Regions from separate parts of the Shewanella sp. SP2S2-4 genome, predicted to be linked through region 1. Evidence: riboswitches for the same ligand, from Rfam matches in the RefSeq annotation. Region 1 holds a riboswitch; each other region holds the start of a gene.

Region 1 (10,890 bases):
GGAGCCATCGGAAGCGTTAGCTATTTTCGAATAAGCACGAAGCCAGTATTCAATGCATGTAACTTCGCTAGGGGCGTCTTGGAGAATCCAAGGAGGACAGGACGAGCAGTCCTCCTTGGTCGGGTGTGGGTTGAAGAACCACGACTTTGATTCACCTCGGCCGTAAGGCCGCAATTACTCCGGCGGTAAAGCCGTATAAAACTCAAATGTCGCATTACGCGACAGCAAAAAAGCCACTGTGGTCAGTGGCTTTTATCATAAAAATCAAAGCTTAAGCGATTGAGCTTACTCTATATTTGGCTCTTCGCTGTAATCTAATCCATGGTAGCTTAGGCAAGCGTCGACTTCGTTGCTGCTGCCTAAAATCACCGCAACACGTTGGTGAATTTGCGTTGGTTGAATATCCAGAATGGTTTCATAACCCGTTGAGGCTTTACCGCCGGCTTGTTCGACTAAAAAAGCCATTGGGTTGGCTTCGTACATCAAGCGCAGTTTGTAAGGCTTTTTCGGATCTTTATTGTCGGTCGGGTAAGTGAAAATACCGCCACGGGATAGCACGCGGTGTACATCGCCGACCATGGCAGCAATCCAGCGCATGTTAAAGGATTTTTCGCGTGGGCCTATTTTACCGAGCAGTAAATCGGCAATATAGGTCTGCATTGGCGCTTCCCAAAAACGTTGGTTCGACATGTTAATGGCAAACTCTTGGGTATCTGGGCTAATGCTCATGGCCGCGTTGGTCAGTAAAAATTCGTTGGTTTCTGGGTGTAGGGTAAAGAGTTGCACGCCTTGGCCTGTCGTGAGGGCGAGCATGGTTGATGGGCCGTAGAGCACATAACCTGCGGCTAACTGATTGCGGCCCGATTGCAAAAAGCTTGTTTCAGTTAACTCGCCAGCAGGGGCGGGCCCCTTTGTTGCTGGTAATATGGAGAAAATGGTGCCGACTAACGAGTTGATATCAATGTTAGATGAGCCATCGAGCGGGTCGAAACACACTAGATATTGGCCATTTGGGCTGACTTCAACCACATGATCTTCTTCTTCCGATGCCAAACCGCGCACTGTACCGTCAGCTTTTAATGCATCTTTGAGCATGTCGTTGGTGATGATATCCAGTTTTTTCTGGGTTTCACCTTGGACGTTTTCTTGCTCAGTCGCGCCTAACACGCCTGCAAGCGCACCGTGGCGAACGGCATGGCTAATGGCTTTTGAGGTGTCGGCTAAGGTTAAAATCAGGTGGGAAAGGGAGTCGTTCACTGCCTGTGAGGTCAGGTGCTGGGCCAGAGTCTGCATGTTATGTCCTTTAGAGGTTCAACAATGAGGTCAATTTCGTTATTTGCCGCGAATGATAACTCAGTTAGTCGACAATTTCAGCGATGTTGCTGATGCTTTTAGCGAATATTAGGGCTTTTAGGGATTATTTGGACTGAGCCGACGAGATGCTCCTAATTTGTATCTGTATATTGCATGCTATTTCTATTTGGGGTTTGCCTCTGGCACAATGTCGGCTTGTTTTTAATCGCTGACATCTTAGGCGATTATACTTCCAAGGAATAATAATGATTAAAAATAGGTTAACTTGGTTCCCTGCGTGCTCACTTAAGGTGCGCGCCGTTCCCCTACTGATAGCGAGCCAAATGGCCATGATTTCGACTGCTATGATTTCAACAACCACCCCAGCTTTGGCAATGGAAGGTGGCAAACTGCCACTGACGATTGAGCGAATGAATGCCTCACCTGCCTTAGCGGGCACCAGTCCCCGTGGCTTAAAATTGTCACCCGATGGGCTGCGGGTTACCTATCTTGCTGGCCGTAAAGATAATCAAAGTTTTTATGATCTCTGGCAGATGGATGTCAAAACTGGTGAGTCGAGCCTGCTATTAAATGCCGATAAACTCGCGACCAATGAATTATCCGATGAAGAAAAAGCGCGCCGCGAACGCCAACGTATTTATGGCGAAGGGATTATGGAGTACTTCTGGGCCGATGATAGCCAAGCGCTATTAATTCCCGCTTCTGGCAATCTGTATTACTTTTCCCTCGTCGACAATAGCGTGACTCAATTGCTGATTGGCGAAGGGTTTGCCACAGATGCACGCTTATCGCCCAAGGGGCATTTTGTGTCTTTCGTGCGGGATCAAAATTTGTATGTGTTAGATCTGACGACGAAAAAACTCCAAGCTATGACGACCGATGGCGGCGGGGCAATTAAAAATGCCATGGCTGAGTTTGTCGCTCAAGAAGAAATGGATCGCATGACCGGTTACTGGTGGGCGCCCGATGAATCGGCTATCGCCTTCACCCGTATCGACGAATCTGCGGTCGAGCAAGTGACGCGCAATGAGATCTATGCCGATGGCATTAAACTTACCGAGCAGCGTTACCCAGCCGCAGGTAAAAACAACGTCGACATCGCATTAGGTGTGGTCACGCTAAAAGATAAGGCCATCAATTGGGTGAGCCTGCGCGAAGAGAATAGCAAAGACAAGAGCAAAGACATTTACCTGCCGCGTGTCGATTGGTTGCCCGATAGCAAACACTTGTCGTTCCAGTGGCAGAGCCGCGATCAACATCAGCTCGATTTGCAGTTAGTGGCGTTAGATGCACTGACTAAGCCAAAAACCTTAGTGAAAGAACGCAGTGATGCTTGGGTAAACCTCAATAACGATCTGCATTTCTTAAAACAGCAGTCTGCCTTTATTTGGGCGTCTGAGCGTGACGGCTTTAATCATCTATATCTTTTTGACTTAAAAGGCAAACTCAAAACGCAATTGACTAAGGGCGAGTGGGCTGTCGATGAGTTGGAATACATAGATGAAACCGCAGGCTGGGTGTATTTCACCGGCCGTAAAGACACGCCAATTGAAAAACAGCTTTATCGCGTGCCTTTAGCGGGCGGCAAGGTTGAGCGCGTGAGCAAGCAAGCGGGGATGCACAATCCTGTTTTCGCCGATAATCAGAGCGTATATCTGGATTATTTCAACAGCTTATCTCAGCCACCGCAAATCAGTTTACACGGTGACGAGGGCCAGCAACTGGCTTGGGTCGAGCAAAATGCGGTTAAGCAAGGTCATCCTTTATATGATTATGCGGGACTATGGCAAATCCCTGAATTTGGTGAACTGAAAGCCGAAGATGGCCAAGTGCTGCAAACCCGTTTATTCAAACCCGTTCCCTTCGATGCAAGCAAGAAATACCCTGTCGTAGTGCGAGTTTACGGTGGGCCGCACGCCCAGTTAGTGACTAATAGCTGGAGTGAGCAGGACTACTTGACCCAGTATCTGGTGCAACAAGGGTATGTGGTGTTCCAGTTGGATAACCGCGGCAGCGCCCACAGGGGCACAAAGTTTGAGCAAGTGATTTACCGTCACTTGGGTGAAGCTGAAGTCAAGGATCAAAAAGTGGGAGTGGACTATTTACGCAGTCTGCTATTTGTCGATGCCGATAATGTGGCAATTTACGGCCACAGTTACGGCGGTTACATGGCCTTGATGAGTCTATTTAAGGCGCCCGATTACTTTAAAGCCGCGATTTCGGGGGCTCCTGTCACCGACTGGCGCTTATATGACACCCATTATACTGAGCGTTATTTAGCTCATCCCGAGGGGAATGAAAAGGGTTATGAAGCCAGCAGCGTGTTTCCCTATGTGAAAAACTATCAATCGGGTCTGTTGATGTATCACGGTATGGCCGATGATAACGTTTTGTTTGAAAACAGCACTCGGGTTTATAAAGCACTGCAGGATGAAGGCAAGTTGTTCCAGATGATCGATTATCCTGGATCTAAACATTCGATGCGTGGCGAGAAAGTGCGTAATCACTTATATCGCTCACTGGCAGATTTCCTCGATAGACAGCTGAAAAGCGCTAAGTAGCGCTAAGTAGCGCGAGATAGAGAGCGGGCCTGCTTGCGTATGCCATACGTTGTAGGCTCGCTCCTTGTTTAGCTCTTACATCACTCGCTCTCATTAGCGCTGATAGGTGGAGCTTGTTTTATAATTATACTTCTGTTTTATAAGAATATTTTCGTCTCTATTTTGGACATCGGCTTTGCCATCAGTCTGACTCTTAACTCTGTAAGCGTCGCCTATTAATCTGATTCGCTAAATTTTAGACATAAAAAAACCAGATCCTAGGATCTGGTTTTTTGTGAATTGATGCTTATCGAATCAATCCTGTTGCTAATGCGAGTGTCGCTTAGCGGGCAATTAGCCTTCTAAGTTACCGCAAAAGCGATAGCCTTCACCGTGAATAGTCGCGATGATTTCTGGCGTATCTGGCAAGCTTTCGAAATGCTTGCGGATACGACGGATAGTCACGTCTACAGTACGATCGTGTGGCTTAAGTTCACGGCCAGTCATTTTCATCAGTAGATCGGCACGAGTCAAAATTTTGCCTGGGTTTTCAACAAAGTGCAGCATAGCGCGGAATTCGCTACGTGGCAGTTTGTAAGACTCACCCTGCGGGCTCACTAATGAACGGCTGTTGATCTCTAAGCTCCAATCGTTGAAGCGATAGTATTCTACTGAGCTCTTTTCTTCGACTTCGGCACCAGCGCTGTTGACGCGAGTCAGAAGGTTACGAGCACGAATCGTCAATTCACGTGGGTTGAACGGCTTGGTAATATAATCGTCCGCGCCAATTTCAAGTCCAAGGATTTTGTCGACTTCGTTGTCACGACCTGTCAGGAAGATCAGACCGATGTTGTTGATTTCACGTAGTTCACGTGCCAACAACAGGCCATTCTTGCCTGGCAAGTTAATGTCCATAACGACCAAGTTAATTTTGTTTTCCTGCATAGCCTTATGCATTTCTGCGCCATCATTGGCCTCAGTTACCACATACCCTTCTGCCTCGAAAATACTTCTCAGCGTGTTACGGGTAACGGCTTCATCTTCAACGATCAGAATGTGCGGATTTTGCATATTATTTACCTAAATTTTAATCAGTTTATACTAACCAATAAGAGCAACTTACTTCGGGCTCTTATATTCATAAAAGCGTTGATACTTCCTTGAACTGCTTTGTGCTCAAAAGGAAAATCTTTACGGTGACATCTATATCTGGATGTAGATTAAGTGCACGTTTAAGTGTAATACGAGAAAACGTAATCAGTACCAACTTCGATAAGCAATAGTTAGAATAAGTTCCTTAACTATTGTTTTTTTTAAATGTTTAAAAGACAAATCAAATGTAGAACACATTTTAAACAGATGCCCGGTCAGTTCACGTTACTTAAAGCGATATATGTAACAAACTGTATTGAACGATAAGCATCTTGCTCAATCTGTTTCAACTCACCAGTACGTACATTGTACTCGTTTTAGTCATTTGTTAACAAATGAAATGTTAACAAATTTTAGGTGAGTCGGGGTTTTTACCATGATATTTACTTTAGCTATTGATTAGTATAACTAATGTATTTGCCATTCCTGTGAGCCAGTTCACGCCTCTTTGGATTTTACAATCACTCTGCTACACTAGCTTGGGTTCATTTTTCGATTAGACTACCAATGGACAATACGACTCAAGATTTGTGGCAATGTTACCAAGCGCCGTTATTTTTGCTGACTCAAGCATTATCCTATGATTTTTCCTTTGCTGTTATTACCGCTCATAATCCCGCTTCAAAGCTGCTTTCTCCCAGTCAAAACCGTTTACTCGATCGCCAACTTCTCCGTGAAATTGAATTACTCGGCAGTCTCTATCGTGCTTTAGTGGGCGCGGCGCCGGATTTATCCCACATGGAAAAAAGCTGGGCCGTGTTTATCGATAGAACGATGGCGTTGCAATTGGGGAAGAAATTTAATCAGTACGCGATTTATGTAGTCGAACAAGGGGAGGTGAGCTTAGTGCCTTGCACTTTGGCCGGACATGATGAAGTGTGTTTAGGCAAATTTAGTGATTATGTGCAGCTGGTATACGAGTTGCCCGATTTAAGCACTTAGTTGTTTTCAAAAGATTTTATTTAAATTATTCATTTGTTATGAAATTAGCATTGACTTCATTAGGGGTTTATTGCTACTTTTTTCGTCCCTTTCCCTAGGAAAGGAACAGAAGAGGAGCGTTAACTAGGTAGTCGGTCAGAGGAGCACAAACTCCAGCGATGACTGATGAGGGAGATTAACGCCGAGGCATAGATATGGTTGTTGCATATTTATGTCGGTCGATCAGGCTGAATCCTGACGATTGTCACCTGTAATTGGTGGAGAGCTTCTGGTGACGATTGCTGTTTCCCTTCTTTTGGGGTGCGTTATCATTGAGCACCAGGCTCTTCGAACGAAGTTAGTTCGGAGTGTGATCATGTTAGTTAATCAATATTTTATTCAATCTGCGTTTATTTCTTGCCCTACGTGTTTCACGGAGGTGCGCTAATGTCCCTCGTTGTCGCAAAATTTGGTGGCACCTCAGTCGCCGACTATAACGCTATGAATCGCTGTGCCGACATAGTGTTAGCTAATCCTCATTGCCGTTTAGTCGTGGTCAGCGCTTCGAGTGGCGTGACCAATCTGTTAGTGGAATTGACCCAAGAATCGATTAACGACGATGGTCGATTACAGCGATTAAAACAAATTGCCCAAATTCAATATGCGATTTTAGATAAGCTCGGTCGTCCTAACGATGTGGCCGCCGCATTAGATAAATTATTGAGTCGCATGTCAGTATTGAGTGACGCGCTCGCATCGCAACGCAGCAAAGCGACCATGGATGAGTTGTTGTCCCTCGGTGAGCAATGTTCTTCGGCGTTGTTTTCAGCAGTCATCCGCGAGAAAGGTGTTAACTCCAGCGCCTTCGATGTACGCCGAGTATTACGTACCGACAGCCACTTTGGCCGCGCGGAACCTCAGGTTGAGCAGATTGCGACTTTAGCTCGTGATTATCTACAGCCACTGTTAGCGGAACAAGTGATTGTCACACAAGGCTTTATCGGTGCCGATGAAGCAGGTCAAACGACCACGTTAGGTCGCGGCGGTAGTGATTATTCTGCTGCGTTGTTAGCCGAAGCGTTACGCGCCTCAGCGGTCGAGATTTGGACCGATGTAGCGGGGATTTATACAACGGATCCGCGTCTTGCGCCCAATGCCTTTCCGATTGCCGAAATCAGTTTTAATGAAGCCGCCGAGATGGCCACCTTTGGTGCCAAGGTATTGCATCCTGCGACCATTCTTCCTGCTGTCCGTCAACAAATTCAAGTGTTTGTGGGTTCAAGTAAAGAGCCTGAAAAGGGCGGAACTTGGATCCGTCATCAAGTGGAAGATGCGCCCGTATTTCGCGCTGTGGCTTTGCGCCGCGACCAAACCCTGTTAAATCTTCACAGTTTGCAAATGCTGCATGCGCAGGGCTTTTTAGCGGAAACCTTTGCGACATTGGCGCGACATAAGATCAGTGTGGATTTAATTACCACCTCAGAAGTGAACGTGTCTCTAACCCTCGATAAAACTGGCTCAGATTCAAGTGGCCAAGGTTTGTTGAGTGAGGCATTGTTGCAAGAATTATCACAGCATTGCCGGGTGCGCGTCGAAGATGGATTAGCCTTAGTGGCGATTATCGGTAACCGCATTGCGACCACGCCGGGTATTTGTCGCCGTGTGTTTGAAGTGTTAGAACCACACAATGTGCGGATGATTTGCCAAGGCGCCAGCCCACATAATCTGTGTGTGTTAGTGGCAGAATCGGAAGCGGCGCAAGTGGTGAAATCGCTGCATCAAAATCTGTTCGAAGGCGCTTAATATGCCGCCGACAACATCGTCCCTGCAAATTGGGGAGCTTGCCGCAGGGCAAGCGCTTACCTTGCCTATTTACCATTTTAAGCCGAGCGACGATAAGGCGACTGGCCCCAAAGTGTATATTCAGGCCAATGTACACGGCGCTGAAGTGCAAGGTAATGCGGTGATTTATCAGTTGATGAAGCAGCTCGAACTCTGTGACATCCGCGGTGAAATCACCTTAGTACCATTAGCCAATCCCCTTGGGATCAACCAAAAAAGTGGTGAGTTTACCCTCGGCCGATTTGACCCTATTACGGGGGCGAACTGGAATCGTGAGTATTTGAATCATGCTATCGATTTGCCAACTTGGTATAGCGAACATGCCAAGCTCAGTGATAACGAGCTGATCCAAGCTTATCGCAGTACTTTGGTTGAAGCCTGTCAGCAAAAATTACGGCATGAATGGGGCATTACAACCGGCCATAGGCTTGCGGTCAACTTGCAGATAATGGCCCATGGCGCGGATATAGTGCTCGATCTGCATACGGGGCCTAAATCCTGTAAGCACTTGTATTGTCCTGAATATGACTTAGCTGCCGCGCAGTTTTTGTCGATCCCTTATACGCTTGTTATCCCCAACACCTTTGGTGGTGCCATGGATGAGGCGGCGTTTTTTCCTTGGTGGCAATTAAGTGATTTTGCAAAAGCGCAGGGGCGAGATTTAGCCGTTGCTGTGTCAGCGTTAACCTTAGAATTGGCGAGCCAAGAGCGCGTCTGTCTTGAGGATGCGTTGGTTGATGCCCAAGGGATTTTGGCGTATTTAAGCCACCGCGGCGTGATCGCTGAAACCGTTGACCCCGCTAAAATGCAGCGCTTTGGTTGTTACCTTAAAGACTATAAAAAGTATCACGCACCAAGTTCAGGGTTAGTGGAATACCTCGCGCCAGTGGGTGAACCATTGACTGCGGGACAGCCCTTAGTGAATTTACTGCGAATGGATTTATACGGTACAGTGGATGAGCTAAAGACGCTCAGTTTGCCGCAGGACTGCGTGCCGATTTTGCACTTTGCTTCGGCATCTGTGCACCAAGGGACAGAGCTTTATAAAGTCATGACTCATGTGTTTGAGTTGCCGACGACATAATCGCCCGCTTAGAGCATAAGCATTAGCTCATAACATTCAGCTTATAAGAATGAACGAAAACAACGCCAATCCTAATCGATTGGCGTTGTTGTTTTTAAGGTGGCTATAACCACTTAAATCGATAAAACAGTGCCATCTGTAGGGCGACGAGTGAGATTAATATGCCGCAGAAGGTGGCGAAGGCCCATGTGTTGTCGGCGCCCGGTATGCCGCCAATATTGACTCCGAGTAAGCCCGTTAAAAAGCCCAATGGTAAGAAGATGGCCGACACTAAAGATAAGAAATATAAGCGCTTATTGAGCTGCTCCGATTGCTGACTGAGTAATTCTTCCTGAGTCACATTCGCCCTATCGCGCAGGGCATCGAGATCTTCAATGGTGCGGATAAGCTTATCGTTTGTTTCCCTGAGCTTAAGTCGCTCAGAATCGTTAAACAGACTAACTTGCTCGGAAATCATTTTTGAAAAGGCTTCACGCTGGGGCGCTAAATAGCGGCGAATGGCGACGGTTTGGCGGCGCAGTTCGGCGATATCGGTGCGTAAATCTTTAACATTGCCTGAGACGACGAGCTCTTCTAAATCAGAGAGTTGTTCTTCTAACTTATCGATGAACTCGACTTTACGGTTAGTGAGTCGCTCGCAGACAGCGACGATAAAGTCGCCCGTAGTTGCAGGCCCATTGCCCTCAAGGATCAGCTCGGCGACATCTTTAACCGACTGTAACTCGCGATCGCAGGTGGATATGATCCGCTGTTTATCGGCATAAATACGCACGGCCACCATGTCTTCGGGAGCTGAATTGGGGTTGAGGTTGACGCCGCGTAACGCGAGCAATATGCCTTCGCCGGCGATAACGGCGCGGGGGCGAGTATCTTGGGCGAGTAGGGCATCACTCTCAACCTTCGGCAGGCCGCTATTGAGTATCCAGTGGCGCGCCTTTTTATTGCGATAGCGAAGGTGCAACCAGAGTAGACCATCCTGCGGATCCCATTTTTCGATCTGTTCCAAGCTTAAGGTGGAACCCGCTTGGGCGCCGCTTAGCACTAAACTGTAGATAAATCCTTCGTGCATATCGCATTCCATATAACTTTCAAAATCATACAAACAAGCTAACTGATTTTGCCATGAAAATGAAGTCAGTACTCGTGCTTAACGGATATGAGGCCAACGCTAATAGAGTTATACCAATCACATTAAATATCTAATCAGTTCAGAGCCTCACAGGCATTTCAATCCAAGGCGCATTGGCGCAGGAATGGTCATTCCCTTTTTAGCCACTGCAACACGGGAGTGGGATGCCAGTGTGGCTCCCGAAGGGCGGCTGATGTTAACGGCGTGGCAACGCGCTTTATACTGCGTTTAAGGCTTTCGACAGAGCACCACTATGCCTTCAAGCCTTCGCCTTGCCTAAAGCGCGTTGAACTCCCGCTGAATGAACAGATATTTGGTACGATTGGTATTAAATCGGCTGTGCTGCGTGGGGCGAGCAACTTCGGCAAGGATAGGTTAAAATTAGCATTAGTAGGCTTAGAGCAAAGAGACAATAAAATGGAATACGAATTTCGGCGTAACAGTTTAACCGGCACTTTTCTGGCCAGCTTTAGCATGGATCATGAAGTGCTGGGGCAATGGTTTACAGAAGAATTAGGGCCTGAGTTAGCCAAAATTCAGCAAGTGTTAGACATGATTAGAGAAATTAAAACCGATAAACGCGGTGCATGGCGTCTCGTCGGTAATGATTTCACCTTAGAGTTAGAGCGTGAACAGGCGCGGGTGTTTGCGAATACGTTAGGTTTCGAGCAAGAGTATGAATTAGAAGAGGCGATGTCACTCTATGATGCTGAATCTGAAGCCTATTGTGGCTTAGAGGATTTTGAGCTGGCGCTACTGAGTTGGCAGCAGTTTGTCGAGAAAGGTCTGTAATCATCCATTTAAATCCTATTCGATAAAAACATAAAGGCAATCATGGGATTGCCTTTATTGTTTGCGCCATACCTCGCTAAACTCAGGGATTATTGATTAAGGTAGCGCACCGCCAT
Region 2 (10,890 bases), on a different contig from region 1:
CAGTACGCTGCGACTTTGTTTAGGTGTTGGCACGATATCGCTTGCCATCGCTGGGGCCAGCGTGGTGCAAATCGCGCCCAGTAGCGCGGCAAACAAAACGGGTTTAGATGAATGTTGCATTATTTGGCTCCCTCATGAGTGTGGCCCCATGCCTGATAGTGGGTGTCGCAGTGCCACTGTGGCTCGTTTAGTGGCGTGACTTTTTCACCCGCTTTGGCTTGATCATCACTGCTGAGAATTTTTTGGATCAGTGCGGCGCGCTCGTTGACGACCGCTTGCTGGACAATTTGGTCTTGATCGCGGTCAAAGTAGCGTTTTCCTTCAACCCATGCCTGTGTCACTTTGGCGTAAATCGACAGAGGCTCTGCGTTCCACAGCACGATATCGGCCATTTTCCCTGGGGTGAGTGAACCCACAAATTCATCGACTCTTAATTGCTTGGCCGGATTAATAGTGACCATGTTCCAAGCATCTTCCTTCGACATATTGCAATACATCATAGACTTAGCCGCTTCTTGGTTGAGTCTGCGCTGCATTTCATAGTCGTCTGAGTTTATGCTGGTGGTCACGCCTTTGTTTTGCATCAAACACGCATTTTGTGGAATCGCGTCGTACACCTCAAACTTATAGGCCCACCAATCGGCAAAGGTCGATGCGCCAGCGCCATGGGTGGCCAGTTCACTCGCCACTTTGTAACCTTCGAGCACATGGGTAAAGGTTTGCACTTTAAAGTGATAAGCCTCGGCTAAGCGGATAAACATCAGGATTTCTGACTGCACATAGGAGTGAATGTGCACATCACGCTGCTGATTTAATACTTCGGCCACTGCTTGCAGACGGTAACTTGGGCGCGGTGCAACGGTTTTTTTCTTATCGCTGGAGCGCAGGTCATCATAGGCTTTTAACGCATTTTCATAGGCGATGGCGGCATCGAAGGTCTCTTCAAATAAGGCTTTGACTCCCATACGCGTTTGCGGGAAGCGCTGAACAAATTTCTCTCCCCAGTTGCTCTGCTTAACGTTTTCACCTAAAGCGAACTTGATACTGGCGGGCGCGTTAGCAAATTTAAGTTGCTCGGCCGTTTCGCCCCATTTCATTTTGATCAGTTGCGATTGGCCGCCAATAGGATTGGCGCTGCCGTGGAGTATTTGTGCGCTGGTGACGCCGCCCGCTAAGGCGCGATAGAGTGAAATATCGTCGGGATTAATCACATCACCAATGCGCACCTCAGAGGTTACGGCATCCGTGCCTTCGTTGGTGCCACCATTAATGGCGATATGCGAGTGTTCATCAATAATGCCCGCAGTAAGATGTTTACCTGTTGCATCGAGGACTTGATAACCAGAAGGCGTACTGAGTTGCTGGCCAATTTTTTCGATGCGGCCATTGGCCATCAAGAGATCTGCATGTTCGAGAATGCCTTGCTTATCCGAGGTCCACAGGGTGGCATTTTTGATGTGCAGCTTCTCAATCTTAGGCGCTTCGCTCAGTCCATAAGCGACGTTAGGGTAGGTGAGGTTACTCACTAGACTCGTGTTGGCTTCCTCCTTGGTCGCTTGATTGCTTTCTTGGTCAGCACTATTAACCGCTGCAGTTTGCGCTATCGCAATACCGGCAACATTTGTGGTGCGACTCTTAGCATCGACCATGCGGCCTTGAATACCGTCATCGGCCATCCACAGCGTAAAGCGGCTAAGGCCTTTAATACCTGCGGCGCTCAAATCGGCAGTAAAGCTTAATCGACCGTCGTCATCTAACTTAAGTTGAGTGAGCGCGATGCTTTGTTCGCCACTGCTTAAGCTGCCTTGGATTTTGGGTTTATCACCTTTACTCACATCTTGCAGCGATAAATCCAGCGTGAGGTTATTGAGGCTTAATTGATAATCGCCCAGTAATCTTGCTTGGGGCAGTGAGCGAAGACTTTGCTCCTGACCTTGCAACCAAACACTGTAGATCTGGCCATCTTTAAAGATATTGCCTTTAGTGATAACAAAGTCTGCCATGTAACCGGGTGCGAGTTTGCCGGTAAAATCTGCGGTGCCTGTCATCTCGGCGGCTTGGGTGGTCAGTGCAGCTAAGGCTTGATCTTCAGTTAAACCTTGAGTAATGGCTTGGCGCAGTCGCGGCCAAAAAGCATCGGTCTTAATACCAAATTGTGTTAGTGCGAAAGGAATACCTGCTTTGGCAACTTCTGCTGAATTGGTTGGCGCACGTTCCCACTGTCTTAAATCCGCCAGGGATACTTCGCGATCGGCATCATCTGTCCCGACATCGGGCGCCTGTGGATAGTTTAAAGGTAAGATTAACGGGTAGTTCAGCGCCTTTAACTCATTGATGCGCGAGTATTCTTGACCATTACCGAGCAGGTTGGCTGGCAATTTATGTTCTTTGAGTAAATGGGCGGCACGCAATTGATCGTTGAGATTTTTGGTTTCAAAGATAATTTGCTTATCGGCTAAATTATCTAAGCGCTCAAAGGCGATATTAAATTCGACTTGATTGTTTATTGCGCCATTGGCCGATTTGTTTTTATTTTGGTTATACCAATTGGCGTCGGCAAAGGTTTGTCTAATAAGCGCAATACTGCCCATTAATGATGACGGATAATCTTGTTCAGATGAGCCTTTATCAAATGCCATAAAAGGTTGACTACGGGCGCGATAAATCACTTCGTTGGCGGTTTTGTCTGCTAATGACAGACTGACAGCCGTCCCTCGGAAGATTCCGTCGAGTTTGCTACTTTGCACACTCGTAAAGCCATTATTGATCCACTCTTTCGCGCGTTCTTTATTGGGATAAACGTAATTAAACCATTCTTTTTCAGAATGAATTGCGCCATTGTCTGCATTGCCGCCGATACGTTTAATATCGTAGACAGGACGAGTGAGCCCAAGTTTTGGATATTCGAACTCAATCCCATAATCGGTGAAAGGATCGATAAATCCAGGGTAAATAGTATAACCACTCAAATCGATTTTAAATGCGCCAGCTGGAATGTCACCGTGCTCAACAATGGCTTTAATTCGATTATTTTCAACCAATAAAGTGGCATCGCTTAAACGCTTACCCGGCGCAATGATTAATTCAGCATGGGTAAAAGCCGTGAGTTTATTGGAGGTTGTCCCTGTATTGATTTGGGCATATGTGGTCTGTGAGACTAAGCTAGCGATCATGCTGCAGCTTATAATTATCTTATTGTTTATCTGCATTATTTTATTCAATCGAGTGAGGGTGAATAAAGAGTAACTGAAAGCAGATGTAAATACTAAGGTTGAATTGTAACGCAATTTGAGCGGGAATGAGGCGTGGGATTAACGCTTGTTGTTTTAGATTGCAGTCAATAATGGATATAAAAAAGCCCGCAATGAATGCGAGCTTTTATGCAAATGGATGTTGGTTACTCGAACCGCCACACCGAATTGGATTAGATTAAGAAATCTTCCATAGAACGACCTTTATTGATCTCGTTCTTAAATACGGTTGGCATACGGCCTTGGCCAGTCCACTGAACCATTTCACCGTCAACTTCGATTTGGTATTTAGCTGGACGAGGAGCGCGTTTCTTCGCGGTTGCTTTAACAGCTACGCCACCTAAGTCATCAATTGATAAACCAACGGCTTCCATTTGTTGACGGATTTCTTCAATCTTAGCATTACGAGCTGCCATGGCTTGTTCTTCTTCCTCAGCCATAGACTCGCGTTCTACTAAAATTTTATCTAATTTGTCTGCTAAATCACGTAACTCTTCAACGCTAAGTTCTTTAACTGCTGCTTTAAAACGACGGCCGTGAGTTAATATCTCTAAAAATTCGCTCATATCTATTTTCGTCCCACTCTAATTTTTAATACAGGATAATGGTGAACAACACCTAAATGATAGAAACTAATATAGCTCGAATCAAATAAAATTATGCGTTTTAAGTAAATTAAATATTATTTATATTTTGAACTTTTCTTATTTACTCAAATAAGTGTCCAAAAAAGTAGCCGTTGCGCGGATTAAAAAATGCAAACAGGCGTTTGACTTTGGTTGACGTTAACGTTAACAGGACGTAAAGTTGCTCTATCCTGCATTGGTATTAACCAATGTTTTGTCCATGTACATGAAAGTGTAGGAAGGAAACCCTATGAAAGTATTGGTGCCCGTTAAGCGCGTTGTTGATGCCAATGTGAAGGTCAGGGTCAAAGCTGACAATACAAGTGTTGACACTGCAAACCTAAAAATGGCGTTGAACCCTTTTTGTGAAATCGCAGTAGAAGAAGCGGTTCGTTTAAAAGAAGCGGGTAGCGCTACTGAAGTGGTTGTTGTCAGTATTGGTAATAAAGCCGTTCAAGAACAATTACGTACTGCGCTCGCATTAGGTGCAGACCGTGCGATTCATATCGATACTGAAGACGAACTGGTGCCAGTATCTATCGCCAAATTGCTCAAAGCGGTACAAGACAAAGAACAAGCTGAACTGGTGATTTTTGGTAAGCAATCTATCGATGGCGATAACAATCAAACCGGTCAAATGTTCGCAGCGCTGATGGATATGCCACAGGCGACCTTTGCTTCTGAAATCAAATTAGAAGGTCATTCTGTGCAAGTCGCTCGCGAAGTTGACGGCGGTATGCAAACCTTACTTATGCCGCTGCCTGCGGTTGTGACTGCCGATCTACGTTTGAACGAACCTCGTTATGCTTCACTGCCTAACATTATGAAAGCCAAGCGTAAGCCATTAGAAGTCTTTACTGTGGCCGACTTAGGCGTGACATTAAAGAGTCACCAAACGGTTGTGAAGGTCACTCCGCCAGCAGAACGTAAAGCAGGCATAATGGTAGCGTCGGTAGCTGAGCTAGTTGAAAAGTTAAAAAATGAAGCGAAGGTGATCTAAATGGCCATTTTAGTATTAGCTGAACATGATAATGCCGCACTGAAACTCGATACGGCAAAAATCGTCACTGCCGCCCGCGCCATTGGCGATGAAGTGCATGTATTGGTTGCGGGTCACCAATGTGGCGCGGTTGTCCAAGCTGCACAGGCACTACAAGGCGTTAGCCAAGTGCTCGTTGCCGATGCCAGCGTGTATGAAGCGCATTTAGCGGAAAATTTTGCCAAATTGCTGGTGGACTTAGCCCCTAACTATAGCCACATTCTGGCTTCGGCTTCGAGCTTAGGTAAGGACACGCTTCCGCGCGTGGCGGCATTATTAGATGTTGCGCAAATCTCTGAAGTCATTACCGTCGTTAGTGCGGACACTTTTGTGCGCCCTGTGTATGCGGGCAACGCCTTAGCGACAGTGCAAAGCCATGATGCTATCAAAGTGATGACAGTGCGCGCCAGTGCCTTTGATGCTGCGCCAGAAGGTAACAGCGCGGCTGTGACGACACTCGATAAAGTGTTTGAAGCGAGAACTCAGTTTGTTTCTCAATCTTTGACGGTATCAGCTCGTCCAGAATTAGGTAATGCTGGCATTATCGTATCTGGCGGCCGAGGCATGGGCAGTGGTGAAAACTTCGGCATGTTAGAGCAGCTTGCTGACAAGCTCGGTGCTGCGGTTGGCGCATCTCGCGCAGCCGTTGACGCGGGTTTTGTGCCTAACGATTTACAAGTGGGTCAAACTGGTAAGATTGTGGCGCCTAATCTCTATATTGCAGTGGGTATTTCTGGCGCGATTCAACATTTAGCGGGTATGAAAGACGCGAAAGTTATCGTTGCTATCAACAAAGACGCTGAAGCGCCTATTTTCCAAGTTGCCGATTATGGCTTAGTTGCGGACTTATTTGAGGCGGTTCCTGAGCTGATCACAAGTCTCGGTTGATTTAATCTGTGATCTAGGTCACATTAAGTGGCTTTGCGGTAGCATCTGCTAAGCCGCTTATGTTTTTATGTGCCTCACGCCCGCGTACGGGCGTTCTTAGAAGTAGAGGCGCGCCAAATATTAGTAGTGATCAGTAGGGTGATTCCGTTGATCGATTGCGAAAGGATTTGGTGCCGAAGTGGTTCGATTTATCACGATCAACTGCTGGGGTTGCACTTAATAGGTGCAACACTGCCATAGTATTTTCCGATACGGATGTTGGAAATAGTTACTATGGAGCGCTACTGATAGGACAGGTGACCTTGGGTATCTATTGCCTTTCCCCACCAGTTCAGTCGCCCTCCATTCGTATTTAACGAAGATAATAATCAATGACTGTTATGAATTATGCCGATTCGGCACTTTCCTTGCTGCCGCCTGCGGTGGCTATTGTGTTGGCGATCTTAACTCGCCGTGTACTGCTTTCTTTGGGGTTAGGGATTTTAATTGGTGCTTTATTACTCAATCAATTTTCACCTGTAGCGACGGGTGAATTTGTATTTAATGGCGTTAAAGGACTTTTTTGGACGGGCGAAGGCCTTAATTCGTGGAACTTATATATTCTCGGTTTCTTAATTGTACTGGGAATGATCACAGCGTTAATTACCGTCAGTGGCAGCGCGCGGGCTTTTGCCGATTGGGCGCGTTTACATATACGTAATAAACGTGACGCTAAACTATTAACCATGTTTTTAGGTTGTGTGGTTTTTATTGACGACTATTTCAATAGCTTAGTCGTAGGTTCGGTCGCTAGACCTGTTACCGACCGTTATTATATTTCCCGCGCTAAGTTAGCTTATTTATTAGATTCGACTGCTGCTCCTGTGTGCGTTATTTCTCCTGTATCAAGTTGGGGCGCCTATATTATTGCGCTTATTGGTGGAATATTAACGGCCCACGGTTTTGCTGATACGGGTCATTTGAGTATTTTTATTCAAATGATCCCAATGAATTTCTACGCAATCTTCTCTTTGTTATTATTACTTTTCGTAGTTTTTATGGGATTAGATGTTGGGCCAATGCGCGAGCATGAACTCAATGCCCAACGTGGTAATTTATACGATGAGTCAAAGGGATTACCGCCAGGGGCGAATGCGGATTTACCCGAAGCCGAAACCGGTAAGATCTTAGGCTTATTCCTGCCAATTACTGTGCTGGTATTTGCGACCCTGTATTTTATGATCAACAGTGGCGCTCAAGTACTTGCCGCTGAAGGGATTGAATTTAATATTATTTCAGCGTTTGAGAAAACCGATGTCAGTTCATCCCTTTTCTTTGGTGCATTAATCGGTTTAGCGATTTCGCTGATATTGAATTTAGTCCAAGGCGTTGAGAAATCAATGATAGTCAAAGGCATAGTGCAGGGCGCTCGCTCTATGCTGCCAGCGATTTATATCCTGTTATTTGCTTGGACTATCGCAGGCGTGATTGGCCAGCTCGAAACTGGTAAGTTTATGGCGAGTCTCGCGACGGGCAATATTCCGTTCGCGTTTTTGCCAGCGCTTATGTTTGTGTTAGCGGGTATTACTGCGTTCTCAACCGGTACTAGCTGGGGCACGTTCGGTATCATGTTGCCGATTGCTGCGGATATGGCGATGGGAAGTCACACTGGCATGATGTTACCTATGCTTGCCTCTGTGCTGGCGGGCGCGGTATTTGGCGATCACTGTTCACCGATTTCCGATACCACGATTTTGTCGTCTACGGGTGCGAGTTGTCACCATATCGACCATGTGGTCACTCAGCTACCGTATGCATTGATTGCGGCGTTTATTAGCTTAACGGGTTATATCGTACTTGGATTTACTGAGTCAGTTGTGGCTGGTTTAGTGGCCTGTAGTGTGGTGTTTGTGGTTAGCATCATAGTGCTTAAAATCAAATCTAAAGGCGCAATTAGCTAAACCTTAATTGAAACCTTGCACGGCAAAGGTTCACTACGAATAAGTCAAAATAAATCAGCCAGCATTATGCTGGCTGATTTTTTTGGTTAAGGCTGAGTTTGTCTTTATCTCTAGCCTATCGCATTAAGGCTACCAACTCTTAGCTTAGCGTGCTTGATCTAGCCCGCGGCGTTTTAGCAATCCTTGTGTCGTTGGCTCTTGTCCACGGAAGTTTTTGTAGGCTTCCATTGGCGCAATACTGTTGCCCACTTCACGAATGGTTCTGCGGTATTTCATGCCGATTTCACGATTGAGCCCGCCTTGGGTTTGCACATAGGCAAAGGCATCCGCCGCTAAAATCTCACTCCACATATACGCGTAATAACTTGCCGAGTAACCACCGGGGAAGGCGTGGGCAAAGTAGGTCGATTTATAGCGTGGCGGCACGGCGCTGATGTTTAAGCCGTGCTTTTTCAGTGCATTGGCTTCAAAGGTGGCGACATCTTGCAACTGTGCATCTGGGCTTAATGAATGCCATTCCATGTCTACGAGCGCCGCAGCCATATATTCTAACGTATCGAAACCTTGGTTAAAGCTGCCTGATTTCAACAGTTTTTGCAGCAGTTCATCGGGAATGGGTTTGCCCGTTTCATAGTGTTTAGCGTAGTTGGCCAACACTTTGGGATGGGCCGCCCAGTCTTCTTCGAAGGTTGATGGGAATTCTACAAAGTCACGGGAAACCGAAGTGCCTGCCAGACTTGGGTAAGTCACTTTGGAGAACATGCCGTGGGTGCCGTGGCCCATTTCGTGGAACATAGTGGTGACTTCGTTGTAGCTGACGAAGGTCGGTTGACCCTCTGGTGCCTTCTTAATGTTCATCACGTTAACCACGACAGGCTTAGTGCCTTCGAGGAAGGATTGGCCTACAAACGAACTCATCCAAGCGCCGCCACGTTTACCTTCACGGGCAAAATAGTCGGCGTAGAAAATGGCCATGCTTGAGCCATCGGCATCAAACATTTCGTAGGCTTTCACATCGGGATGATAAACCGGTAAATCTGGGCGAGGTTTTAGGGTGACGCCATAGAGTTCTTTGAGGGTGTAGAACACGCCATCTTCGAGGACGCGGTTAAACTCAAAGTATGGGCGAATGCTATTGGCATCGAGGGCGTATTTTTCTTGGCGGACTTTCTCGGCGTAGAATTCCCAGTCCCATGGCGCCAGTTCAAATTTGCCGCCAGTCTTGTCGATCATAGCTTGAATATCGGCCGCTTCTTTCTCTGTATTAGCGACTACGGCTGGCACCATAGAGCCAAACATGCTGTAAACCGCTTCTGGCGTTTTGGCCATTTGCGGCGCTAGGCGATAACTCGCCCAGTTTTCATAACCTAATAGGGTGGCGCGCTCAGCGCGCAGTTGCGCTAAACGAGATACCAGCGACGCCGTTTCGTTTTCACCACTTAAGCCACGGTTAGCCGAGGCTTCCCAAATGCGTTGGCGCAGTTCACGGTTTTCCAGTGACGCCAATACGGGCTGGCGAGTGGTGTTGGTGATGTTGATCAGATACTTGCCATCGTGACCTGCTGCTTTAGCATCGTTTGCGGCCGAAGTGATGTCGCTGTCAGTTAATCCTGCAAGCTCATTCTTAGACTCCACGACCACGGCGATTTCTTTGGTTAAGCGCAGTAAACGCTGGGAAAATTCGTTAGTCAGTGTCGATTGTTCTTCGTTAAGAGCACGGATCTTCACTTTTTGTTCGTCGGTGAGTTTTGCGCCCGCCATGATAAAGCGTTGGTGATAGACCTCAACCAAACGCACGGCTTCTGGAGTTAAACCTAGATTAGCGCGGTCGTTATAAATGGCTTCGATACGGGCAAATAGCGCTGGGTTTAAGTTGATGTTGTCCGAGTGCGCCGCCATTTTTGGCGCCATTTCACCTTGAATTTTACGCAGCTCTGGATTGCTGTTCGAACCCGCTAGATTATAAAACACACTCGATGCACGGCTGAGCAGGGCGCCACTTTTCTCCATAGCCACAATCGTGTTATCGAAGGTCGCCGCTGCGGGATTATTTGCAATCGCGAGGATTTCTTGATAGTGCTCGGCCATGCCTTGCTCTAGGGCAGGCGTAAAATGCTCATTCTTGATGAGGCTAAAGTCGGGCGCTTGATATTGCAGATTACTGACTTGAAACAAGGGGTTTTGGACTTGTACCGACATGGCGTTAGGGGCTTTGCTTTCTGTGTTGCTACAACCTGCCATAAATCCGGCGGTGAGTGTGGCGCCGATGGCGATGGCAATAAAACGTTTACGCATAATTGAGTGACTTCCTTTGAATTGTTGTTTTTTTAGGACTGTAACGTTAGTAACTTAAATGGGACTGAAAATGGCTTGTTATGGGGCTGTATCTAAATAAAAAGGAGTCCCGTTTTGATGAGACTCCTTTGGCGATTTCCTTGCAGGGAAAATCGGTACCGCTTTTTACTGACTATTTAATCATGCGATGATGAAATGATTAATTAGCGAGTAAACTTGTGGTATTTATCAATACCAGAGCTTCTACCTGTGTTATGACATACTGCACAGGATTCAGTCGTTGGTTGTTTAAACCAATCAGCCACGCTAGGAACGCTGATCTCACCACCGTTGCTCACCATGTGCGCTTTCGCAGAATCAATCGTATGGCAGGCATAGCAGTTTGCAGATACAGGGCTTGTCATCTTGCTACCGGGTTCTAAAATGTATTGATTTGGAATTTTATCTAAATCAATCGCTTTATCATGGCAGGCTACGCAACTGGTGACAGGATTGATCGCCCCTGCACCGTTAGCCGCATTCGCTTGAGTTCCATCCGCTTTCATTTCACCGACTTTAGCGCCATTACCCCAGTGCCAGCTGTGAACCATAGGGCCAAAACCTGCGCCTAAAGCGGCTGATGTCCGCGCCATGCCGTTGTCATGGCAAGCAATACAGCCATTACCGCCGTCATCGAAGGCCCCATTTTTGTGGAATGCAGTGGCATCGTTATGACAAGTCGTACAGCTGTTAGCGCTCACTATCTCACGACGTTCGAAGCCAGAGACTTTTTGAGTCGTGACTGGGTTAACGACGTCTGAGTAGGCGGTAAAGGATACGCCCATAGAACCGTCATAACCTGTCGCTCTTAG
Region 3 (10,890 bases), on a different contig from region 1:
GTTCAACGGAGGAATATCGATGACACAGCAAGACAAGCAAGCCGTAGCAGAAACAAGCCAGATGAGTGTTCAGAAAGTACAACCGATACCGCAGGAAGCCTTTGACTGGTATGACGAATATGCCCACGGCATTATCGACCGCCGTGAGTTTATGGGGCGGCTCGCAGGACTGGTGGCGCTAGGGTTTACCCTGACAACGCTCACGGGCGCACTCATGCCGAACTATGCCCTTGCCGAACAAGTGTCCTTTAACGACCCGAGTATTCAAGCCAGCTATGTTAAATTTCCCTCGCCCAATGGTTACGGTGAAGGGCGTGGCTACTTAGTGATACCCAATGAATTATTGCTCGCGGGCAGTGCCGCTGGTGAGCCCAAGACTTTAGATCCCACTAAAAAAGCCGCCGTGGTATTAGTGGTGCACGAGAACCGTGGCCTAAATCCCTATATCGAAGATGTGGCTCGACGATTAGCGGCGCAGGGTTATATCGCCTTCGCCCCCGATGCACTTTATTCCCTTGGTGGTTATCCCGGCAATGATGATGCGGGCCGCGCCATGCAAAGCAGTTTAGACAGAGCCAAAATCGAGCAGGACTTTATTGCCGCCGCGCAGTTTTTAAAATCCCATCCCCAGAGCAATGGCAAACTCGGTGCCGTGGGTTTTTGCTTTGGCGGCTATATCGTCAATATGCTGGCCGCGACGATTCCCGATGAACTCAATGCTGGCGTACCTTTCTATGGCACGCCAGCAGCTGCAGAGCTGCGTAGCCGCGTGAAAGGGCCGCTAATGTTGCAGTTTGCTGGATTGGATCAGCGGGTTAATGACACTTGGGCCGAGTACGAAACTCAGCTAAAAACCAATAAAGCCGATTATGTCGCCTATCTTTACCCGAATGTGAATCACGGTTTCCATAACGACTCTACAGGACGATACGATAAAGCCACCGCCGAGTTGGCATGGACAAGAACCTTAGATTTTTTTGGTAAACATATACTCGTATAAGCCCATTTTGCACTATTGCAACGCTTGGAAAGCTGATGTTTCTTCCGTTGCCAAATTGTAGGGGACTCGTTGTTTTATACGCGAGTGGGATCAAAATACTTGCTATCAGTTCCCATCTCGCTAGAATGCCCGCTCGAATACCTTTAAGTAGAGGCGCGCTGCCTATGACTACTTGTGCGGAGGGTGATGCCGCAGATGTACAAGGAAAGGAGTCAGCGCCGAAGTAGCCAGGTCATCAAACCGAGCTGCTGGTTTTGCATCAAATAGGTGCAAGACTGCCATAGTCATCCACTATGGAGCGCTACCTGAAGGGGCGGGGGAGTATAACCTCCCCATAGGTTTTGTTTCTTTATCCTCTCGGTAGATCTCCACCCGTTTTTGGGTGAAAAGAGATCATGGACATTAGTCATTTTGCTGACTCCGGTTGGTCAGTGCTTCCCCCTTTGTTAGCCGTCGCCTTGGCGATCATCACTCGCCGCGTACTGTTATCCCTTGGCGTAGGGATTGTGGCCGGCAGTTTGTTACTCAATCAGTTTTCTCCCCTTGATTCATTGCACTATATGTTCAATACCGTGCTGAAGATTTTTTGGGTCGATGGCGCACTTAATCGCGACAATATCAATATGTTGCTATTTATGTTGCTGCTTGGCGGACTCATTAGTCTGATGACGGTTTCCGGCGCCACCCGCGCCTTTGCCGAGTGGGCGGCTAAGCGCGCTAAGACCCGTCGCGGCGCAAAAGGCTTAACAGGCGTGATGGTGTTTGCGTTTTTTATTGACGACTTTTTTCATAGTTTGTCGGTTGGCGCCATTTGCCGTCCGGTGACCGATCGCTTTCAAATCTCCCGCGCCAAACTGGCTTATCTGTTAGATTCTACCGCCGCGCCCGTGTGCGTGCTGATGCCAATCTCTTCTTGGGGCGCTTATATTATCGCGCTTATCGGTGGCATTATGGCCGCCCACGGCATCACAGAGCAAAGCCCAATCTCAGCCTTTGTTGAGATGATCCCGATGAATCTGTATGCCGTGTTTACCCTGTTAATGGTGCTGGTGGTGATCGCGTTTCAAATGGATATCGGCCCGATGCGTAAGCATGAAGCATGGGCGCTGGAGGGGAAGCTTTGGGATCCGTCTAAGGCACGTCCAATCGGCTTAGATATGGAAAGCCCTGAAGAAAGTAACGGTGGCATGATCGATATGGTATTGCCGATCCTAACCCTCACAGGCGCGACCGTGTATTTTATGATTTCTTCTGGTGCGGCAGTGTTGGATGAAAAAGGGCTGCCATTTAGCGTACTTGGCTCCTTTGAAAACACCAATGTGGGCTCCTCGCTAGTGTATGGCGCCCTGTGCAGCTTGGCGGTGTCAATTCTGCTTGCGCTGCGGTTAAAATTGGGCGCTAAAAATTGGCTTAAAGCCGCGCCGCAAGGCGTGATGGCCATGCTACCTGCGATCAATATCTTGCTATTTGCATGGGCGATTGGCGCGGTTGTCCGCGATGTTGAGACAGGCAAATATCTGGCCTCCCTTGCCAACGGTAACTTGCCAATTGAAGTGTTGCCTGCGGTGGTGTTTGTGTTGTCCTGCGCCATGGCATTTGCCACCGGAACCAGTTGGGGCACCTTTGGTATTATGTTGCCACTGGCTGGTGACATGGCCGCAGCCAGCGATATCGCGTTAATGCTGCCTATGCTTGCCGCAGTGCTCGCAGGTTCAGTGTTTGGCGATCATAGCTCGCCGATTTCGAGTACCAGTATTTTGTCGGCTACGGGTGCAGGCTGCCACCATATTAACCATGTGATGACCCTGCTACCCTATGCGTTAGCTATCGCCTTTGGTGCCACCTTAGGCTATTTGGCCATGGGGATTATGCATTCAACCTTAGCCGGATTCGCCGTAAGCGCCCTGTGGTTTGTGCTCTTCACTGCCTATCATCTGCGTAAAACGAAAAATCAGCCTCTATTAGCCACGGCATAAGGCACTTTTATACGCTATCAACCAGGGGCCCACGGGCCCCTTCGTTTTTTGTGGGCTTGAGTAAGCCTGCATCCATTCAAGTAAATGTATGTAAGTCATCACTTAACTATCTAATTTGTAATGCTAAAGTTATAGACAAGTGTACGCTATGTCGCTATCTTAGGTTTTTAACAAGGATGAGCTTTAATCGCGTACTCGCGATTCGAGTCACTTGCATCAGGACGATGTGTCTTTTCTCTTTCTTAGATACCCAACTCCTCCTGTAAATTGGTGAATATGCTTTGGCACTTATGCTTGTTGCCACAGTGCTTATTGGCATTGTGCTCAATGTTCAGCAGTGGGCGTTTTGAGCTGGTGCAACCTTGTTTTGAGTGATGGCTTGGCTGACAGATGTTGGCGAAGTGCGGTAGCAATGGGGAAGCTTTGTCGGTTCACAATTTGCCGTTTCACAAAGTTGTGAACTGGTAATTTTGCGGCCTAGCGGCCGAGGTGAATCAAGGTCGTGGGTCTTCAACCCACACCCGACCAAGGAGGACTGCTCGTCCTATCCTCCTTGGATGCTCCATGACGCCCCAACGGAGTTGAAAGCCCCTTGGGCTCATTGCCAAATTTGCTATCGCTTCCGAAGGATGCATCCCTGCACCTGCGAAAGCTAGCTCGCCATCCATGGCGAGACTCACGCAATTTGCCTATTCGCCCTGCGGCAACTCCGAGGGGATGGTGAACTTCTGTAACCTCGTTGTCAGTTGTAAACAAATAAAAGTTATACCTATCCGAACATTTTAAATTACTTAATAAAATCAATCGAATGGATGTTATGATATGAAATGTGCACTTGTACTCCTTTTATGTTTATGTCTTTCCGCATGTGGTGGCGGAGATTCTTCAGCAGAAACTCCAACTCCAACACCACCTCCTGTCACCAAAGATCCATTGTCTAAATTTATCAATATTAAAGACCAATATGCAGGCATTGAGTCTGCAGCTCCATTGAATACAGAAACATTAGGCCAAGTGTACAAGTACATCTTTACACTCATCCCTGAATTATTACCGGACTATAATGATCAAAACGGTGAACTAGGTTCGACTTGTTCTGGTGGTGGAACGATTAAAGTGTCGAATGGAAGTTCAGATAAAGAAAAAAATATTGCTTTCACTAATTGCGTTGAAGATGGCATGACTACTAACGGTAAAGCTACTGTTAGAGCAAACCGATTTTCCACTGATGGATTACTTATTGATAGTACCGTGATTTTTGAGGATGTTGATGTAAAAGGTACTTTAGGTCACAGTTTACTTGCTGGTACTGCACAATATGTAGAACAGGACTTAACTTGTGCAAAAACTGAAGCAACATATAATTTAATGTTTTCAGATGTAAATAATAAAAAACAAATCTTATTTTCAAATTTTAAATTTATTAGAACTGGTAATGAGATGGTTTTATGTGGAAATGATGGTTTTAGGATACAAGGTCGCGTATTCGATTCATCCTTGGGATTCTGGGATGTACAAACCAATAAATTATTTAAACTTAACACTATGGTGCATGCCTATGAAGAAAGTGGTGAGTTTGTTGTTAGGGGAAGTAACAGTAGTCAAGCTACATTTTCAGTTGAATTTTATAATGAGTTGAGAGGAAACGTAACCTCTAACTATACCTATTATAAAATCATGCTACATAGTGGCATGATAGATAAAGAATATGTTTTTTTAAAGGAATACTATAAACCTTCCATAATGACCTCATTTGAGGATACGGATAACGATGGAATGACTGATGGTTGGGAGTTGGCTTTTGGTTTAAATCCAACATCGGCTTTGGATGCAACTCAAGATTTAGATGGTGATGGTTTTACTAATTTGCAAGAGTTCTTATCTTTTGGCCATCCTCGCGATAAAAAAATACTTCCTAAAATTGCTGATCTCGGAGTTACCTTATCCCATGAAACTCAAGGCTATTCTAAAAAGATTATAGTAAAAGCTGAAGTCGAAAATGATGTAAAATCAACTGACAGCGGAACAGTGTTGATGGCCTATTCAACATCTCTTCCGATTTATTTTGATAGCGATAGTTATACTCATTCTAATTTTTGTTCTTTATCAGATAATCGACTCGAACTGACCTGTAAATGGGATAATATATCCCCTGGACATAAAGCTGTTCAAGAGATCTATTTAAATGCTGAGACAGCGAATGTATCAGAGATTAAGAGTGTTATCACTGCAAAAATACAGCATCTTGGTTATGACGAGAACTTATCGAATAATCAAGCATCGATTGATGTTGCAAGACATGCTGTTGATGTCTCTTATCGAATGAGTATTGAGAACCGTCAAGAGTACATGATGGGGTTAGTTGGGAGTCCACAAACGTTAGGGTTTAACATTCACCAACAAGAATCTAAATTTGGTGGATTTGACCCAGTGGTTGGCAACAAAATTCGACTCGAAATACCTGAGAATGTGACAGTGTTAAGTGCTGAGTGCGTAAATGATTATAATAATTTTGAGCATTATGATTGTTTGGTTGGAAACGAAATTATTTTCAAAAATTACCAACAGGTTTATAGCTTTACACTTGCAATGAAGGGGAAGGAGCAAGGTGAAGGAAAGTTAGTATTTAATGTTTACAGCGCTTCAACTGGTGAGCTTACTTTATCTTCGATACCGTTTCCGATAGTGATTGGCCAATCTACGGAAGCGCTGCAAAAGCAGGTTGACACGGCAGTCGATGGTGGAAAGATTAATGTTCCAGCGGGAATTTACATTGGTGATGTAGATTTATCTAAAAAGAAAGTGATATTAGAGGCTAAATCAAAAGAGGCTAAGCTTTATAGTGGTAAAACTTCATTTTTGCAACCCAGTTTCATTATTGATAAAAACAGTAGTGTAAATGGTTTTACATTGGCAAACCACTATATGAAGGTGGGTGATGTTGGTGGTGCTATTACACGTAACTTATTTGATGGTACACCAAGTAACCTCAGTTCAGTGTATGTTTTAAATAGCGGAGTGATGTTTTTCGAACAAAATATTTTGTTTGGCAAGGCTCTCGATACAGGCTATATATCTAGCAATTTAGATGATGATTACCATTGCCCTATGATTGAAAGTGGTAATTATGCTATTGCTCAGAAAAGTAAGGTTGTATTAGTTAATAATATATATTTTGGTAATCTTTTGGATATGCCTAATTTAGATTTCGGATGTCAGCTTCTAAGGGCGAGTATGTCTTCTGAGTTAGAAGTTTATAATAATACCTTTTTGGGTTTGGAATCTGTGGTGAAGCTTATTTATCATGGGGTTGATGAGCCATATTATAAAATATCAATCGATAACAATATCGTTTCAAAATCTAGATCGTTAATTGATAATGCTTCGTATGCTAGTACTTTGTATAGTTTTACTCCAGAATCTAGCATTAGCTTGAATAACAATTTAGTCAATGAAGTTAAGAGCTTGTATATAGATATGCAGGATAAACAAGTTGAGGTGAATACTCTTTTTGCTGATCCTTTGCTTGATAGTAATGGATATCCTTTTAGTAACTCACCAGCAATCGATGCAGGTGCGCCCTTGAAAGTAGATGTCGATCTATATGGTGTAGCAAGACCAATTGACGGTGATAATAATGGAACAAAAGTTATTGATATTGGTGCAATAGAGTTTAGATTAAACTGATTGTGCTACATTATTTAATCATTAAAGCTCTAATTGTTAAACAATGGGAGTAAGTTTGCTAAATAGGTACATATAGCTATTTAGCCGCTGGGATGTAAGCACCGGAATGGGAGGTCAGTATTACTATGACCTTCCCATTTTTCACAACGTCACTGGTGCAACAATGCCAATTTGGGTGTAGCCCTTAGCATTTATGTTCTCTGATTAAAAAATAACAATTCAGAATAGTAATGGACTTTGGAAGTTAGGGATGAAATCAGTTTTACAAATTACTTTAGGGATATTGTTAGCAGGCTTAGTCACTTTGTTAGTGCGAATTGGCTATTTGAGTTATGTCGAATACCGCCTGACACAAGGGCTTAATGAGTTTGCTATGCAACAAAAGCAAACGGAACTAGCTCGCCAGCAGGCAGCGAAAGATCGCCAGCTTGCTGAGTATCAGATTCAGCAAGAGTTACAACAAAATGCGGCTGAAAAATCCAGACTAGCCAAGCAAAACGAGGCCGCGCGACTACGTAAAGCCGAAGCATGGCGCAAGTATTATCTAGTCCCCGAAGACTGTAAAAACTTTAAGTCCGACGAACACATGGTCAACTGCATCAACCACAAAGCTGATGCAAAAGCAGAATTTGATAGGGCGTATGATTCAGGAGAATTAGTACTGCCACAATAAAGTTATATACACTAAATGAGCAGTTGATTTTGGCGGGTTTAATTCTGCTTACTATTTTAAAAAAGGGGTTACTTTGATATTTTCAATTTTTTTACGGAATTTTAAAATATATCGAGGTTGGAATTACGTCCCTATTTCAACTGGTGATTACTTTACTGCATTTATCGGCGATAATGGAGTTGGTAAAAGCTCTATATTAGAGGCTTTAGATACTTTCTTTAATAGACCAATGTCAGAGTGGAATTATAACCACTCTATTCTTAAAAGTGGGTTTGATAGAGAGCCAAACATTTGTCCTATCTTCATTGTTGAAAAGGCTAAGATAAATAAAAACAGAAACGTTTATAAGTACTTATCAACAATTAGCGATATAATGTGGCAAATTGAAGAAGGTGATGCGCACAATACCCATAAGCACATTGTTGCTCAATTAGTTAAGCAGATTAATGCCTTGAAATTACATAATTCAAGGTGTGATGATGAGTATTTTTTATTTCCTTGTGGATTTAAAAAGATATCTAGTAGTAATACTGAGCTTACATTAGGTGTTTTTGACTCGATACAATCATTCTCAGATGATTTGTTTAATGAACATAATGTTGATTTAAGCTCTGTTTTGGATGAGATTTACTCTTACGTAAAGGATGAATTTGAGTATATTTATACACCGTCAGAAATAGATTATGATACTTATACAAAAATAGAAGGGAAAACTATTCAATCTTTAATGGGGACTTCTGTTGATTTAATAATTAAAGATTGCATTGATGAAGGAGTTATTAAAGATATAAACAGTGGCTTAGATGAGTTCCTTAGAAAAGTAGAGGTCTATTTAGAAAAGTATGAATATAAAAAACCTGCTAAAATGCAGACTTTATTCAATTTGACTCATCTAACATCAAAAATAATCGAGACATATTTTGAGTCAAAAGTTCTAAATTTAAGGTCTAACTCTGAACTTACTCCGATATATAATTTTAGTTCAGGCGAGAAACGCAAAGCAATTATTGATTTAGCTAGAGCATTTATTTTAAATTCAGGAAGAGATTTACACAATAAAACGGTTGTTATTGCTATGGATGAGCCAGAGGTATCTCTTCATACTTCAGCTTGTTTTGAGCAGTTTGAAAAATTAGAGGAAATATCAAAAAATCGAGTGCAAACACTTATCTCAACTCATTGGTACGGATTTTTCCCATCAGTATCGTCTGGTAATGCTGTTTATATTGCGGACTCGGAAGATAATAGAGTTTCTTTTTTGATTAATTTATCAAGATTCAGAGAGGATGTCAGATTAATACGTAATGAAACTCAAGGAAAAATGCCGAGTAATATTGAGCTTAAAAGTGTTAATGACTTTGTTCAGTCTGTTATATCGTCAATTACTCGTAGTAATAAACGATGGATTATCTGTGAAGGCGCTTCAGATAAAATATATTTAAATCACTTCTTGGAAGGTGAAGGTTTTAACATTCTTTCTGTTGGGGGAAGTAAGTATGTTAAGAAAGTTTATGAATATATATATTTGGCACTAGAGGATGAACGAAGCGATATTAATGGTAAAGTTTACTTTCTTCTTGATACAGATAAAAAATTCGAGGGTTATTCTTCAAAAGATTCGATGAAGAATCTTAGATTGAGGAGAATGCAAATAAACAGTGTGAGCAAAGCTGTTGAGCTTTTAAAAGCATCTGATAATTCCCATTTTCCACCTACAGAAATTGAAAATGTTTTAAATTCAGAAATATTTAAAGAAGTGTTGGAATATTACTGCTCTACAGGTCACAAAGGGCTTCTTGAAAATGTTGTTGATAGTTGCATTGGCTTTGAAAATGAACTTGTTTCTGGAATTGCATTTGACTTTAGAATCTCTGAATTAGCTTCTCTAGATGAATTTTTCGATCAGATTGGAATGAAGGTTAAATTCGCAAAAAAATACTGCGAATTAGATGTACATCGTAAAGTCCCTAATTGGGTCAATGATATGAAAGACTTTTTTTTGGATTGACATCTTACCGGAATTTTAAATTGGAGGTAAATTGAAGTTTTTAGTGATTATCTTCGGCATAGCTGTGTCGATATTTATGCATGGAAGTGGGTTGTCTGTCGATAGCAAATGGTGGTGGGATTTACTGTTATCTTTCAATGTAAAAGCATTAAGTGAAAACTTGGGGATGGTTGTATTTTGCTTTTGGATACATCTTCCACTGATGATCATATTTTCTTTAGCATGTGCTTTGATTATTAATCGAGTTGGGTATCCAAGGTATTTTATTTACTCTGTGTTAGGTACTTCATTTTTTACATTTGTTGTGCTGCCATCACTGCCTGTTTTCGATGTGTTATTAGCTGGCGGGATGAGTCCATTACGTTTTATCGATATCTTTGTAAAAACACTCATGTTTCTGACCTTGTTCTTTGTTTTTAATATACTTGTGAAAAAGTATAAGAGATTGAATTTATTTGATTAACTTCACTTTCAAGACGTTTCGCTGACTGTGTTTATTGATTTATTTTAGGGATGATTTAAGAGTTTTTTATGAAAAAAATTAGTTTTTTGGGTATGAGCATAGTGCTTGCTTTGACACTTGTTATCGGCCTTGCTGTTGATTTTTTGGTTGAATTTAAGTCTGAATCGATTTTTATGCAGATGAATATTTTTAGCTTCAAGTTATTATTTTCGTTACTTAGCATGCTCTGTGTGTATATTGCTATTGCAGTCACTTTTAATTTGAAACTGTTACCTATGCTTATAGGTAAAGATTATCCGTCAAATTACTTTAAATGGTCTAAATTTCGACTTATAGAAGTTTTCTTTTTATTTAACTTATGGGCTATGTGTCATCTTCAATATTTCACTGTCGTAATAGTTAATTTAGCTTTGGTTGAGTTGATACACTTATATTTAGTTTATAAAAGTATCAATGATAAGCTCGAGTCTACTATATAAATTGGTAAGTTGAGGACAATAAGGCGTGTGTAGTTGGCATAACTCTTTCAATGCGAAAAGTTAACTCTAATGCCACAGAAGTTCACCGATCCCCTGCGAAGTTGCTGAAGAGCGTTGAAGAAAATAGCGTGACGCAGACAGGACGTCTGCGTAGCTTTCGGGGGGAAGGGACGCCCCATCGGAAGCGTTAGCGATTTTCGAATAAGCACGAAGCCAGTCACTAATGCATGTAACTTCGCTAGGGGCGTCTTGGAGAATCCAAGGAGGATAGGACGAGCAGTCCTCCTTGGTCGGGTGTGGGGTGAAGCCCCACGACTTTAACGCTTAATTCAAACGAAGTTTGAAAGTTTAAGCCCTGCGGGTGATTGCAGATCCCAATCACTCGGGATCATAATCCAACACTGGCGCCAGCCACTTCTCCGTTTCCGCAATGCTCATCCCTTTACGCTTGGCATAATCTTCCACTTGATCGCGGCCTATGTTACTCACGCCAAAGTAGCGCGATTTCGGGTGGGCGAAATACCAGCCCGATACTGCCGCTGTGGGGAACATGGCGTAGCTTTCGGTGATGTTCAAGTCGATAGTTTCATCGGGCTTGAGCAAG

Evidence for each region. A riboswitch is a leader RNA that binds a small molecule or an ion and turns the genes downstream of it on or off. The one in region 1 is predicted to bind lysine.
Region 2: another riboswitch for lysine. It lies ahead of Q4Q54_RS19780 (Na+/H+ antiporter NhaC family protein); the one in region 1 lies ahead of lysC (lysine-sensitive aspartokinase 3).
Region 3: another riboswitch for lysine. It lies ahead of Q4Q54_RS06745 (Na+/H+ antiporter NhaC family protein); the one in region 1 lies ahead of lysC (lysine-sensitive aspartokinase 3).

Annotation. Positions count from the first base shown of each region.
Region 1 covers NZ_JAUOER010000001.1:414,636-425,525, reverse strand. The annotation lists gene Q4Q54_RS01880 (class 1 fructose-bisphosphatase) at 286-1,293, opposite strand; gene Q4Q54_RS01875 (S9 family peptidase) at 1,560-3,875, shown strand; gene arcA (two-component system response regulator ArcA) at 4,209-4,925, opposite strand; gene Q4Q54_RS01865 (DUF3293 domain-containing protein) at 5,514-5,948, shown strand; lysine riboswitch at 6,050-6,224, shown strand; gene lysC (lysine-sensitive aspartokinase 3) at 6,375-7,730, shown strand; gene Q4Q54_RS01855 (M14 family metallopeptidase) at 7,732-8,853, shown strand; gene Q4Q54_RS01850 (zinc transporter ZntB) at 8,957-9,922, opposite strand; gene Q4Q54_RS01845 (YacL family protein) at 10,400-10,774, shown strand; gene Q4Q54_RS01840 (response regulator) at 10,864-10,890, opposite strand, start outside.
Region 2 covers NZ_JAUOER010000032.1:49,048-59,937, forward strand. The annotation lists gene Q4Q54_RS19755 (amidohydrolase family protein) at 1-120, opposite strand, end outside; gene Q4Q54_RS19760 (amidohydrolase family protein) at 120-3,209, opposite strand; gene Q4Q54_RS19765 (H-NS family nucleoid-associated regulatory protein) at 3,425-3,817, opposite strand; gene Q4Q54_RS19770 (electron transfer flavoprotein subunit beta/FixA family protein) at 4,128-4,877, shown strand; gene Q4Q54_RS19775 (electron transfer flavoprotein subunit alpha/FixB family protein) at 4,878-5,804, shown strand; lysine riboswitch at 5,900-6,096, shown strand; gene Q4Q54_RS19780 (Na+/H+ antiporter NhaC family protein) at 6,176-7,744, shown strand; gene Q4Q54_RS19785 (M3 family metallopeptidase) at 7,889-10,039, opposite strand; gene Q4Q54_RS19790 (multiheme c-type cytochrome) at 10,243-10,890, opposite strand, start outside.
Region 3 covers NZ_JAUOER010000006.1:22,597-33,486, reverse strand. The annotation lists gene Q4Q54_RS06750 (dienelactone hydrolase family protein) at 20-1,000, shown strand; lysine riboswitch at 1,141-1,312, shown strand; gene Q4Q54_RS06745 (Na+/H+ antiporter NhaC family protein) at 1,396-2,976, shown strand; gene Q4Q54_RS06740 (thrombospondin type 3 repeat-containing protein) at 3,799-6,663, shown strand; gene Q4Q54_RS06735 (hypothetical protein) at 6,914-7,336, shown strand; gene Q4Q54_RS06730 (AAA family ATPase) at 7,410-9,344, shown strand; gene Q4Q54_RS06725 (hypothetical protein) at 9,376-9,807, shown strand; gene metH (methionine synthase) at 10,665-10,890, opposite strand, start outside.